Regions from separate parts of the Paenibacillus sophorae genome, predicted to be linked through region 2. Evidence: predicted binding sites of a transcription regulator. Region 2 holds the regulator's gene; the other holds the start of a gene.
What was found. The regulator NrdR, encoded in region 2, represses ribonucleotide reductase genes. The targets are predictions, from matches to a motif close to AACACNATATATNGTGTT.
Positions count from the first base shown of each region.

Region 1: a site for NrdR is predicted at 2,718-2,735, ahead of KP014_RS14465 (adenosylcobalamin-dependent ribonucleoside-diphosphate reductase). Genes of this name have one in related genera too.

Region 1 covers NZ_CP076607.1:3,073,538-3,080,065, reverse strand. The annotation lists gene KP014_RS14465 (adenosylcobalamin-dependent ribonucleoside-diphosphate reductase) at 1-2,631, opposite strand, end outside; gene KP014_RS14460 (DEAD/DEAH box helicase) at 2,962-4,704, shown strand; gene KP014_RS14455 (YqhG family protein) at 4,701-5,864, shown strand; gene KP014_RS14450 (hypothetical protein) at 6,034-6,528, shown strand, end outside.
Region 2 covers NZ_CP076607.1:2,647,933-2,654,460, reverse strand. The annotation lists gene KP014_RS12470 (MarR family transcriptional regulator) at 586-1,044, opposite strand; gene KP014_RS12465 (DUF998 domain-containing protein) at 1,357-2,019, shown strand; gene KP014_RS12460 (DUF1801 domain-containing protein) at 2,125-2,466, shown strand; gene KP014_RS12455 (DUF998 domain-containing protein) at 2,501-3,181, shown strand; tRNA gene KP014_RS12450 (tRNA-Lys) at 3,457-3,529, opposite strand; tRNA gene KP014_RS12445 (tRNA-Ala) at 3,536-3,611, opposite strand; gene nrdR (transcriptional regulator NrdR) at 3,801-4,277, opposite strand; gene KP014_RS12435 (alpha/beta-type small acid-soluble spore protein) at 4,405-4,635, shown strand; gene KP014_RS12430 (lytic transglycosylase domain-containing protein) at 4,723-5,292, opposite strand; gene coaE (dephospho-CoA kinase) at 5,286-5,885, opposite strand; gene KP014_RS12420 (MntP/YtaF family protein) at 5,895-6,528, opposite strand, start outside.

The DNA of each region.
Region 1 (6,528 bases), 430 kb from region 2:
GCCGCAGGATGGGCACAGGTCGCGGGAAGCCGCTGACGAGTGGCTGTGCCCGTGTCCGCCGTGGCCGTGGTCGGCCTCAGCGGCCGGGGCTGCCGCAGCGCCCCCGGCCTGAAGCTCCGCGTTCAGCGCGCCTTCGAAATCCTCCAGCGCGAGCGTTGCCGCGATTGGCGCGGGAACGTGCTCTTCGTGTGCGCTTTGCTGCACATGAGTCTCCAGCGCCTTCGCTACCGCGTCGGCGATCGACTCGACGCGGTTCGCGCCGAACCCGATGGCGCCGGAGCCGCCGATGCCTTTGAGGTGCTTGATCAGCAGCTCAACCTTCTCGCCGTGGTCCCCGTAGCGGAGGAACAAGGAGCAGACGCGGCCGAGTGCTTCCGCCATCGCGAACACGTCGGAGCCAGCCTTGCCGACATTAAGGAAGATTTCGGCCGGGGTGCCGTCCAGATCGTTGATGGTAATGTACGCCATACCGAACGGCGTGTTAATCTTGTATGTCGCACCGCGCAGCACCTGCGGGCGTTTCTTGTACTGCTTGTCGACAACCTTGCCGTTTGAAGCCGAACCGGAATCAGCGGATGCACTGGTGACCGGAGCCGCTTGTGTAGCGGCAGCCTGGGCTGCACTAACCGGTGCGGCTTCTGCCGCTTCGGCAATTGGAGCCGCCGTCTCCTTCAGCGGAGCGTCTTTCTTGTCATCCTTCTTCTCCGTCTGCAATACCTGTACATCCCGGCTGCCGTCGCGGTAGATCGTTACGCCCTTGCAGCCGAGGTCGAAGGCCAGTTCGTACAGTTCCTTCGTTTCTTCCACCGTAAAGTCGTTCGGGCAGTTCGCCGTCTTGGAAATGGAGCTGTCCACCCAGCGCTGAATGGAAGCCTGCACACGGATGTGATCCTTCGCGGACAGGTCCATCGAGGTCACGAAATAGTCCGGCAGCTCTTCGCCCGGATGAGCCTCAAGATATTCCTCTGCAATCGGCACGAACTGCTCGTCGAAGCCGAGACGGCTTTGACGGAAATATTTGAAGGCAAAGTACGGCTCGATGCCGGTCGATGTGCCGACCATCGTGCCTGTGCTGCCTGTCGGCGCTTGGGTAATGACCGTTACATTACGCATGCCCTGCTTGGCGATGGCCTCGCAGACTTCGGGATACACCTCTCTCATATTTTTCATAAAGCCGCTCAGCAGGTATTTCTCGGCGTCGAACGCCTGAAAAGAACCTTTTTCCGACGCGATCTCGGAAGAGGCCAGGTATGCTTCGCGGGCCATAAAGCCGTACAGCTTGTCCAGGAACGCCAGCGAATCCGGGCTGCCGTAGCGAACGTTCAGCTTAATCATCAGCTCGGCCAGACCCATCGTTCCGAGGCCTACGCGGCGCTCCTTTTTCTGATTGGCTTCATTTTCCGGGAAATGATAAGGCGTCTTGTCAATGACATTGTCCAGGAAGCGCACCGAGTAACGTGTTGTTGTCGCCAGTTCGTCCCAGGCCACATCATGCTTCTCCTCGTCATAGAACTTGGAGAGGTTGATTGCCGACAGGTTGCAGACGCCCCAGCCGGGCAGACCCTGCTCACCGCAAGGATTCGTGCAAATGATCGGGTTGAAGTACCAGCTGTTGGACATCTGGTTGTAGTACTCCATGAAGACAACACCCGGCTCAGCCGATTTCCATGCGGACTCGATGATGGTATGCCAGATATCCCGCGCTTTTACAGTACGGTAATGATTGACCTTGCGGCCGGCAGCCTTCCATTTATCGAGGTCGCCGTCCCAGACTTCATTGTAATCGGGCTCCGTCGTGTCCGGGAATACGAGATCCCAGTCGAGATCTTCTTTGACCGCCTTCATAAAGCCGTTGCTGACGCATACCGACAGGTTGGCGTTCGTCACTTGACCCATCGTCTGCTTGACGGTAATGAAATCGGCCACGTCCGGATGCCAGTCGTTGATCATCAGCATCAGCGCGCCGCGGCGGCTTCCGCCCTGCTCGATCAATCCTGTGGTATAGCTGAACAGTCCGCCCCAGGATACCGCCCCGCTGGAAGAACCGTTAACGCCCTTGACGACTGCGCGGCGCGGACGCAGCGATGACAGATTGATGCCGACGCCGCCGCCGCGGGCCATAATCTCCGTCATTTCGGACAAGGTTTCCATAATGCCGCCCCGGCTGTCTTTTGGCGAAGGCACGACATAGCAGTTGAACAGCGTCAGCTCGTCGCTTGCCCCGGCTCCGGCTGCAATCCGGCCTCCCGGAACGAGCTTCCAGTCGTCCAGAATACTGCGGAATTTATCCGTCCATTCGCGCTGCAGCTCCGGCGTCTTCTCCACGGAAGCCATGGCTCCGGCCAGACGGTCCCACATCTCTTCCGGTGTTTTTTCTATATTAAGCGTCAACTTCTCCACATCGGACTTTACCAGCTCGCCGCTGCGAGTCTTGACCGTTACGATCCGGCCGCTGCGCTCTACGATTTCCCCGACTTCCTTGGTAGGAAATTTCGGGTCGTCTTTTGTCAGAACAAGCACCACGTCTCCCACCTTGGCATTATTGGTGTCGGCGTCCTTCCAGGCATAGCGGTCCAAAAAGATTTTCTCGCTAAGTCCCTCCAGCTTCTGCTTGCGCTCCACAGTACTCAATATAAACAACCTCCCGAAATTATGATTACTACTTCGATCTCTGTGTAGGCGGGTCTTCTCCGATTAAAACGGCTTTCACCGCATTTGTCACAATATATTGTGTGAATTAGCCTTTAAACTATACCATATATTGTGGAAAGAGTCTTTTGCGAAATATCGCGGCCCACGCTGAAAAATCACGGCAACAGCCCGTATTTTCTCTTTGTTTCTCCTGTTTTTAGAGACTGGCTCCAAAAATAGCAGTTATGAATTCTCTCTTTTACGCGCATACTACTTATACATTTCACTATGTAAACGCAAACTTTAGGCCCGCAGGAGGAGACAGCTCTCATGACTCACGCACCCCGCAACAACCTGGAGCAAGAACAAGGTCAGGATATCGTTCTTCCCGTGCCTATCTCCTTCGAACGTGAATGGCTGAAAGACCTGGAATCCCGATTGGACAAAGGCGGTCCCTGGGGCGACTGGAGGCTGTCACGGCTGGCGATGGAAGGCGAGGCTTCCGGCCTGGTGGAAAGCTTCGAGGAGCTGCAGTGCATGAAGCACCTGGCAACGCTGTCTCCTCTGCCCCATCAGCTCGATACGGCGCGCAAGGTGCTGTTCGAAATGTCGGGACGCGCGATTCTGGCGGACGAGGTCGGCCTAGGCAAGACGATCGAAGCGGGCCTCGTGCTGAAAGAATATCTTGTGCGCGGACTTGTCTCCAAAGTGCTGATTCTCGTCCCGGCTTCGCTCGTGCTCCAGTGGGTCCGGGAGCTGAATACGAAGTTCGGCATTTCGGCCGTGGCGCAAAAGAAGGCGTACTCCTGGGACAACGATATCGTCGTCGCATCCATGGATACGGCCAAGCGAGATCCCCACAAGGAGCTCCTAATCTCCAGAGAATACGACATGCTCATTATCGATGAAGCCCATAAGCTGAAGAACAAGAAGACGACCAACTACCAATTCGTTCAGGAGCTCCGTAAAAAATACTGCCTGCTTCTCACCGCGACCCCGGTGCAGAACGACCTCGGCGAGCTGTTCAATCTCATAACGCTGCTGAAGCCGGGCCAGCTCGGGAACCAGGGCGATTTTGCGGCGAATTTCGTCGTCGACAAGCGCGTGGCCAAGAACGAAGACCAACTCCGGGGCGAGCTGTCCAAAGTGATGATCCGCAACCGGAGAGGCGAAGGACCGGTCACTTTTACGAAGCGGAAGGTCAGCAATGTACCCCTCACACTTTCACCCGAAGAACAAACATTATATGACGGGGTCACCGCTTTTGTCAAAGATCAGTATCAGGAATCGGGCGGGAATTTAAACAGCATGCTGTCACTCGTCACCTTGCAGCGGGAGGTGTGCAGCAGCCGGGACGCGGTGTTCGTGACGCTTGTCAATCTGACGAAAAAGCTGCCCGAGGACTCGCCCCGCCGGGAAAGGATGATCGAGCTCCTCCAGCAGATCCGGACGGTAAAAGCGAACACGAAGGCGGAGAAAACCATTTCCCTCATTAAAGAAATGAACGAAAAAGTAATCGTATTCACCGAATACCGGGCGACCCAGGAGTACTTGCTTCAGTACTTTCGCGATCACGGCATCCATTCCGTTCCTTATTCCGGCGGCATGAACCGCGGCAAAAAAGACTGGATGATGGACCTGTTCCGCGGACGCGCCCAGGTGATGATTGCCACCGAAGCCGGAGGCGAGGGCATTAATCTGCAGTTCTGCCACCACATGATCAATTTCGATCTTCCCTGGAACCCGATGCGGGTCGAGCAGCGGATCGGCCGGGTGCACCGTCTGGGCCAGCAGAACGATGTCATCATCCACAACCTCTCCACCACCGGTACGATCGAGGAGCATATCCTGCATCTGCTGCATGAAAAAATCAATCTGTTCGAGACCGTAATCGGCGGGCTGGACACGATTTTGGAAAAGTTCGAGAAAAAGGAGTCGCTGGAAAAAAGTCTGTATAAAATCATGCTGGAGGCCGAAAGCGATGAAGAAATCCGCAGCAAAGTAGGGCAGCTTGGCCAGACCCTGGCCGATCTGAAGGATGGAGTCCTCAGTGAAAGCGAGGCCGCGCCATGACAATGACCGCCCAGCAGGTGCAACAGCATGTAATGGACTATCTGGAAGCGACGGAGTGCCAGATCATTGAAAAATCGCCGGTTCATGTCACCGTAAAGCTCTCCCCCCGCGCCGATCAAATGTTAACTGACAGGCCCTACTACTGGGGGTTCGTCGAGCGAACCGGCGCGGAGCCGCAAACGCTGTCCTTTACCTTCGTGTTTGACCCGGAAAAATATGACGCGGCGACCGCCCCGGCGCCAAGAGGCCCCTCCGGGTTAATTGCAGCGGGGGGGAACAGCGCGGCAGGCGGCTCCGGCGCGCCGGTAAGTCCGCCGTCTTGGAGCGGAGGATCGCCAGTAGGCCAGGGACCGAACAGCGCGAGAAGCCCTGGCGCCGGCCCGCCCGGAGGAAATCCCGGACCGGGCGCCGGGAGCAATCCGGGGGCGAACGCCGGAGGCGCCGCTAGCGCACCAATCGGCAGTGCCGGGAACGCGGCTGCGAACAACGGGCCGAACGATGGCATCCTTGCCCGCTACTTCGGGGTAACGCCGGTGCTCCCGCGTCTAGGACCCGGACTGATCCGCCGCGAGGACATTACTTTCGGCAGCAGACGGCTGCGCCAGATTTGGTCCGCGGCGCAGACCGAGGGGAAATGTCTGCATCTGTTTGAAGCTCCGGGAAACCTTCAGCGGATGACCCTTTTCTCTGCCGCCTACGAGCCATGGCTCGCCGCCTGCTTCAAGGTAGAGCTTAGCTGCGATTTGAAACGGGAGGAGCTGCATTTCATCGGCGTGTCGCTGCTTACCGGAAAAGTCATGGAGAACTTCGGCTCTATTCTGGACCCGCTTGAGCTGACTCCCCGCCTGCCGGAGAATGTCCACATTCAGCCTTATGAAATCTCCCTGTCTTCGGGAGCCGGCTTGCTCGAGCGCCATATTCTCTCAAGGCTTTCCGGCCAGGATTACAGCTGGGCCGAGGCTGCGCGGCGGCGTCTGCAAGGAGAGCTTGAGATTATAGACGCTTATTATGAAGAGCTTCTGAAGGAACCTGACGAAGAAAAGCGGCTTGCTACCCAAGAACAGCACGCCAGCCGCCGCAAAGAAACCATTTGGCAGTATGAACCCGGCATTTCCGTATCGCCGGTCGTCTACGGCCTGTTTCACCTCCGCAAGCAGTAGGAAGCGACCCGGCTCGCTAAAAGCGGCCAAAAAAACCGAAATCCGCCTTGAGTGAGCCCGACAGCTTGCAACAACCTTTTCAGCGCTTGTCCACTACAATGAAGGATAGTAGATACGGACAAAATCCGGCAGCTCCGGCGGCCAATAAAGGACAGGTGAACAAACGCAAATGAACCCGAGCAACAGAAGAAAGCGAATCGTCCCAGCGATGCGTGTGTGCTTTCTCTTCACTCTTGCATTGATCTTGGCAGCGGCCGTTACCGGATTTCCCTTCGGGCCTCCCGCTGCGGATGCTCCTGCCGCCCAATCCTTAAGACTGACGGACACTGCGGCTGCCGAAGCTGCCGGATCGGCCGATTCAGCCCTATCGCCGCTGCCCAAACGGCAGGATATTGCCATTCCGGACTCCCTGAAGACTTTTGTTCATGAAGCAGTCGACAAGCTCTCGGATGAAGCCCCCTTTAAGGAATGGAAAACGGCGAAACCATCGATTCATCCGCTGGGACCCGGAACTCACGGGTGGCTCGTCAACCTCATCAGCGGCGATAAGCGGATCGGATATATGATCATTACCGCCTCGGATAACGGCGGATACACACTCAGCGAATATGGGGCGGATACCGAAGGACTTCCCTACTCCGTCACCGAGCTGCGCCTGTTCTTG
Region 2 (6,528 bases):
CAATAATCCACAAACTAGAGCGCTATCCAATCACAATAACTGGTCATACTGTCCCTGATACTCTTGGTCGGCATGCATGATCATTATTAATTTGCCGAAATACCTCAAAAAGAAATAGACCGCCCTTAAAAGCGGCTATTCATTAAGGAGTCGTGCCCGACGCACGGCTCTCTTTGCAATGTGCTTCATTTCTACCCAAAATACACCACGATTGAAACCAAGAAAAAGCCACCTATCTCCTTAGTGTTCCATTATAATATTTTCGCTTTTTGTTACCTTATACCCGAGCTTCTTATATATTTTCAGTGCATTCTCATTGTTCGCCCGGAGTTGAAGATGGGATTCGTCCATCCCTTTGCCTGCCAAATAATCCATTCCTCGGCTAATCAGATATGTTGCTAATGAAGGAAGACTTTTCTTTTGTGATAGAGAAAGGATTTAGCGAATATGTTAACGTGTCAAACATCATGGATAACATGTATGCACTCTATCAATACTGAGCCACCAATTTTAATGGCTTTCTAAATAAAAAAAGGGTGGCTCTACAGCAATATTTAACTACACCGCTGTATTGACAAGATTATTTTACTTTGCCATATGGGATTGTATCATAGTATTGCACCGATTGATAAAATCCAAGATGATGGATAATTCTTCATCCGAATATTTGCATAAAATTTGAATTGTATCGTCCAAGGCCGATTCAAATTTGGCGTCAATATGTTGTAATTTTGATGGAACTTTGTGAACAAGGACTTTTCTTTTATCCTCCGGGTCCTTCTCCCGCCTCACATATCCAGATTTCTCCAGCCGATTGATTATTCCGGTCACAGCACCAGTTGTCAACCCAGTATACTCTGTAATTTGTCCTGCCGTGAGAGGGCCGTTTCGGATAATGTGATCCAAACATTTATGATCTGTAGCGTTAAGACCGTACGATTCCGCAATGGATGTGTGAAACAGTATGGTATTTGTGCTGTTTTGGCGTAAAGCTGCAAGAAGCTCCATTTGAATTGGGGTTAGGGCAGAAAGTTTGCTTGACATAAATACCAGCTCCGAATATGATTTATTTATCTTAGTTTAATAAGATAAGATATATGATACGATTATAACACATCAAATCCAATAGAAAATTCAAACACAAGAGAGTGTTGGTACACGCAATGAATATCTGGTAAATGAGCTTCCTAAGGGATATTCACCTATCAAGTTTATACTATTGCTCCTGACGTTTCCAGATTGTTAATTTCAATTTGCAAAAGGAGGCATGCAGCAAAAAGAGCGAATGCTCTTTTCAGTACCTGATGTCCGCTTCAGGGTTGCCGATATTTACTTAAATAATGGAGATGTGACCAGATGTCTACCTTATGGAAAAAAAGATTGTTGAAGTTAGGGATTATCGTCCCGATTTCCCTGAATGTTGTTGCTACCGTTGACGCATTAACGAGATCAGAATTTAATCCAATACGCCATTGGATCAGCCATCAGAGTCTGGGCGAGCGAGGCTGGCTTGGGACATGGAATTTGCTTCTCTCCGGAACGTTGATTATAGTTTTTGCCATCGTGCTAAAACTAACTCTTGAGTCAGGCAGAAGCGCGGTGTGGGGCTCCATTTTTATGGGTACGTTCGGATTAGGATTGCTTATAGCTGCCTTGTTCCCCATAGACCCTGGGCTGAATTGGCCTCCCGGTTTACCTGCTAGCCGCAGCGTATCAGGCCAAATTCACGATATTGGAGGAGCACTGGTATTTGGTTCATTAATTGCCGTTTGCCTTGTCCTGTCAAGTAAATTCAAGGAAGGCTCTGATTGGATAAGATGGAGAGTTTATTCTATTCTCTCGGCACTCGTCGTTTTCGCTTCTTTTGTCCTATGCAGCATTTTTGTTGCCTTGGACTTCTCCAATGTGATGCCCAGTGCGCCAAGCGGTCTCTTTGAACGGATTTCTATGGCTGTAGGGTGCCTCTGGATCGTGCTCCTAACACTTCGTCTACTAGGTAACAAGGAATCGACAAACTAATTCATGCTTAAAGATCTGAACAACAACGTATCCATGAAAGTCCTTGCACCGACTTTAAAACGTACTTTACTCGCTAAATCAAATTTCAACGAAAGAGGAGATTCCATGAACCAAGAAGTCACCAACTTTATTAACAATGTAAATCAACCGTGGCAAGCGATTGTTGGCAACCAGCTTCGACAGATTGTACACGATTCGATTCCCGATGTAGAGGAGCGGATCCAATACCGCAAACCTCATTTTTTGAAGAACGGCAAGTATGCAGCTGTGATCACGACGGCAAAGGAAACAGTAAGTTTTACGATCTTTAACGCCTCAAATCTCAAATTGCCAGAAGGTTTGTTTGAAGGCCCTTCCGAAAGAAAGACAATCAAAATCCGTGATGGCCAGACGGTTGATTATGAACTGTTGACAAAGCTTTTAAAGCAAGCATCCAGTACCTTGTAAACCATTCTTTTTTTCGAAATAAGGGGGTTTATACATGCAAACTGTTACAACTAAGCCTGTAACGCCGATCTCACAAACCGCTGCGCGTTTTTCATGGGCGGCAGCCGTCTTGTTCCTGATATTACTTGTCGCTCTGCACGTCATCAAACCGGAGTTTGATCCTTCGTGGCGTATGGTTAGCGAGTATGCGATTGGGAGTAATGGCTGGGTCATGAGTATCGCGTTTCTTTCCTTATCGATTAGCTGTGCCGCCCTATTCATTGCGATCCGGTCGCAAATAAGGACTACTGGTGGTTATATCGGTCTGACTTTACTGTTGATTAGTGCCGCCGCTATTGCCTGTGCAGCATTCTTTAACATTGATCCCATAACGGCAAGCAAAGATACCTTGACAACACATGGTAATCTTCATGGTTTAGCGTCTATGGTCGGCAACCCCGGCCTTACAATTGCTGCTATACTCATTAGCCGGAGTTTGATTCGCGAGCAATCTTGGTCCCCGGCAAGGCGATCGCTTCTATGGATGTCCAACCTGATTTGGATATGCTTACTGTTGATGCTATTGACTTTAGCCGTTACGCTTCTGCAAAGCGGAGGTAAATTCGGTCCGAACGTGTTAATCGGATGGCCCAATCGGCTTCTAATGGCAGCATATTGTGCATGGCTGATGTCGGTGGCTTGGCACGCGTTAAAGTTGAACAAGCAAAAATCCTAACAAGATCGCGGTATTAGAATGAGACGCCGTACTCACTGTCCCTGCACGCGGGCGAACCTATCCGGTTGAGATCCCGCGACCATGTAAATGAAGAAAATCTTCACTCTTTGGAGTGAGGCTTTTCTTCACAATGCTTGCGCCTTAAAAGCAACTATTGCTACGGGATCCGTGTTTGAGCACAGCTCCTTCCTGCATGGTACGTCATTTCAACCCGCAATTTACCTCCGATTGAAACCAAAATAAAAAAAAACGGCATCTCTGCCGTTCTTTCTGTATGGACTCTCAGGGACTCGAACCCTGGACCAATTGATTAAGAGTCAACTGCTCTACCAACTGAGCTAAGAGTCCATATTATGGTGGAGCCTAGGGGGATCGAACCCCTGACCTCATCGCTGCCAGCGATGCGCTCTCCCAGCTGAGCTAAGGCCCCGTATTATATCCGATATGTATAAATCGGCTTATTTCTTGTGTCTTCCGCATCATGATGTCCCGCAGCCGACTTCTATATCATATAAAATTACGAGATCTATGTCAACAGTTTTTTTCGAAAATTCTTGGGGACCAAAATCAGATCACCGTATCAATAGGAATAAGCGGGGACGGACTGATAAGCCTGAGCTTACAGTCCGTCCGTCTCCGCCGGGTTTTTGGACAGGAGCGCCTTTAGTTCCTTCATGAACATGTTGATGTCTTTGAATTGGCGATACACAGATGCAAAGCGGACGTAAGCGACTTCGTCCACCGGATAGAGCTGTTCCATCACAAGTTCGCCAATTTGCTGGCTCTCAACCTCGGCTACGGCAATGCCGCGCAGCGATTTTTCGACCTCGGAGACGATCATCTCGAGCCGTTCCACGGATACGGGGCGCTTTTCGCAGGCGCGGATCAGGCCGCGCAGAATTTTGTCCCGGCTGAACTCCTCACGGCTTCCATCCTTTTTGATAACGATCAGCGGAGTCTCCTCCACCATCTCAAACGTAGTGAAGCGGCGGCTGCACCTTTCGCACTCTCTCCTGCGGCGTATTGATTTATTTTCATTGGCAGGACGGGAGTCGAGCACTTTTGTGTTGGTATGGTCGCAGTATGGGCATTTCATGATCTGATCACTTCCTTTTGCTAAGATTATGGGTATTCCTTTTCCAGAAAACACCTTTGATTGTGAGTAATGATTGTAGCATGTCCGGCACATAATACAGTTACCAACCGATAGGAGGTGAACAGAAATGGCACAAGCAAGCAATGGTCAATCCAGCACCAATAACCTTGTCGTACCAAGAGCGAATGCGGCTTTGGAGCAACTGAAATATGAAGTTGCCCAAGAACTTGGTATCACTCTTTCTCCGGACGGATATCAAGGCAATAAAACTTCTTATGAGAACGGTTCGATCGGGGGTTATATTACGAAACGTCTGGTAACCCTGGCTGAACAACAACTGGCAGGTCAATTCCAATAATCTGCCAACATAAGCTTGCCGAAGAAGTGCCAAACGGTCCAGGCGGCCGGTCGGCACTTCTTTTCTCATGCATCGCTTAATACACAGCTAAAATACGCCCCCGTAGATCTCCGTATATTGATTGTAGTAATAAATGACACGCTGTACGTAGTGGCGGGTTTCGCCGAACGGAATATTTTTGATATCCTCTTCGCTGCCGTTCCATGAACCATCCGCTAGCCAGCGCTGAACCATTCCGGGTCCGGCATTATAGGCCGCAATGACCGCTGTACGGTTGCCGTCGAACTGCCCGGATAAGGTGTGCAAATACCAGGCGCCCAGCTCAATATTGGCGGAAGGCTCATTCTTAAGCCGGCTCATCGATACATCGGGGAGCTTGGCCTGTTCAAGCGCCCACTTTGCGGTATCGGGCATCAGCTGCATAAGTCCGATTGCTCCTTTTTTCGACTCGCGGCCGGTCTTGTAGTTGGTCTCCACCCGGATGATTGCCGCCACAAGATAGGGGTCAACCTGATACGTTGAGCTGTGCTTGCGGATTTCTTCCTTAAAATAAATCGGATAAAACCAGGACATCCAGTTCGTGCTGAGAAACAATATGGCGGTAAAACCGAGAAATAACAGCAGCAGCACTCTTTTTTTCAGGAGCCATTTCAGCATGGAAGACCCAGCCTGTCCCACAAAACGGCAATCTGCCGCTCCGTATCGGCAAGATCCCCGCTGTTATCAATGATGTAATCGGCTTTGGAGCGCTTGAGCTCAATATCCATTTGCGAGTTCAGCCGGGCCTCAGCCTGATCCTGTGTTAACCCGTTCCGACTCTTCAGACGCTCAAGCTGTACTTCTCGCGGCGCATAGACAACCAAGATCCGTTCAAACATATCCTCCTGCCCCGATTCGAAGAGCAGAGGGATATCCACGATAATCAGGCGCTCGGGCGTTTCCCGTTCCATTGCCTGCATCCGTTTCCTGGTTTCACGGCGGATTGCCGGATGGGTCAGTCCGTTCAGAGCCTTCAGGGCTTCAGGATCGTGAAAGACGATATCGCCTAATTTCGTGCGGTTCAACGTTCCGTCAGGGAGAAGGATCCCTTCGCCAAAATATTCGGTAACAGCGGCCAGCACCTCGTGTCCGGGGAGCATGACCTCCCGGGCAATGGCATCGGCGTCAACGAGCCTTGCCCCCTTCTCGATGAGAATGGCGGACACGGTGCTTTTTCCGGAGGCGATTCCCCCGGTTAAGCCCATAATCATGTTTTCACCTCATAACAGCTTCAATATTCCTATTGCAATCAAGAGCAGCGCAGGCAGCACCGAAGCATGCTTCATCCAGGAGGTTCCGGCAAAACGCAGTCCCGTATGAAGCCCCAGAAGCAAAATACTGCCGCTGAACAGGGCAATAACGAGCGACGTCCAAAGCGGATTAAATCCAAGGAGCGCGGCGCCAAGACCCGTTCCAAAAGCGTCAAGCGAAAGGGCAATGCCCAGCACAAGCGCCTCTACCGGCGAAATGCTGCCTGATTTATCCATGTCGGCCGAGGACGGAGTGCGAAGGATTTGAACGACAATCCCCAGCCGCCGCAGCTCTAGGGAAAATACCGCGGATTTCTCCGGCTCTTTCTCCGAAGTTCCATCTGTTACTGCCAGGCTTACCGGACCGTGATTTTCTGCGTTTCCCGGTATGCCGACAGTTTCCTCTTCCGTCTTTTCTTCATCCTTTTGCACCACCAGCTGTATCAGCGACCAGCAGCCCATGAGAAGGATAATGACCGCCCCGATCAGGGAAGCGATATGAGGCGACACGACTTTGGCCAGCAGAACGCCAACCTGCATCGAGACGCACATCACAACTCCAGAGCAGAGCGAGATAATGAGAACGGAGGGCAGCGGTATTTTC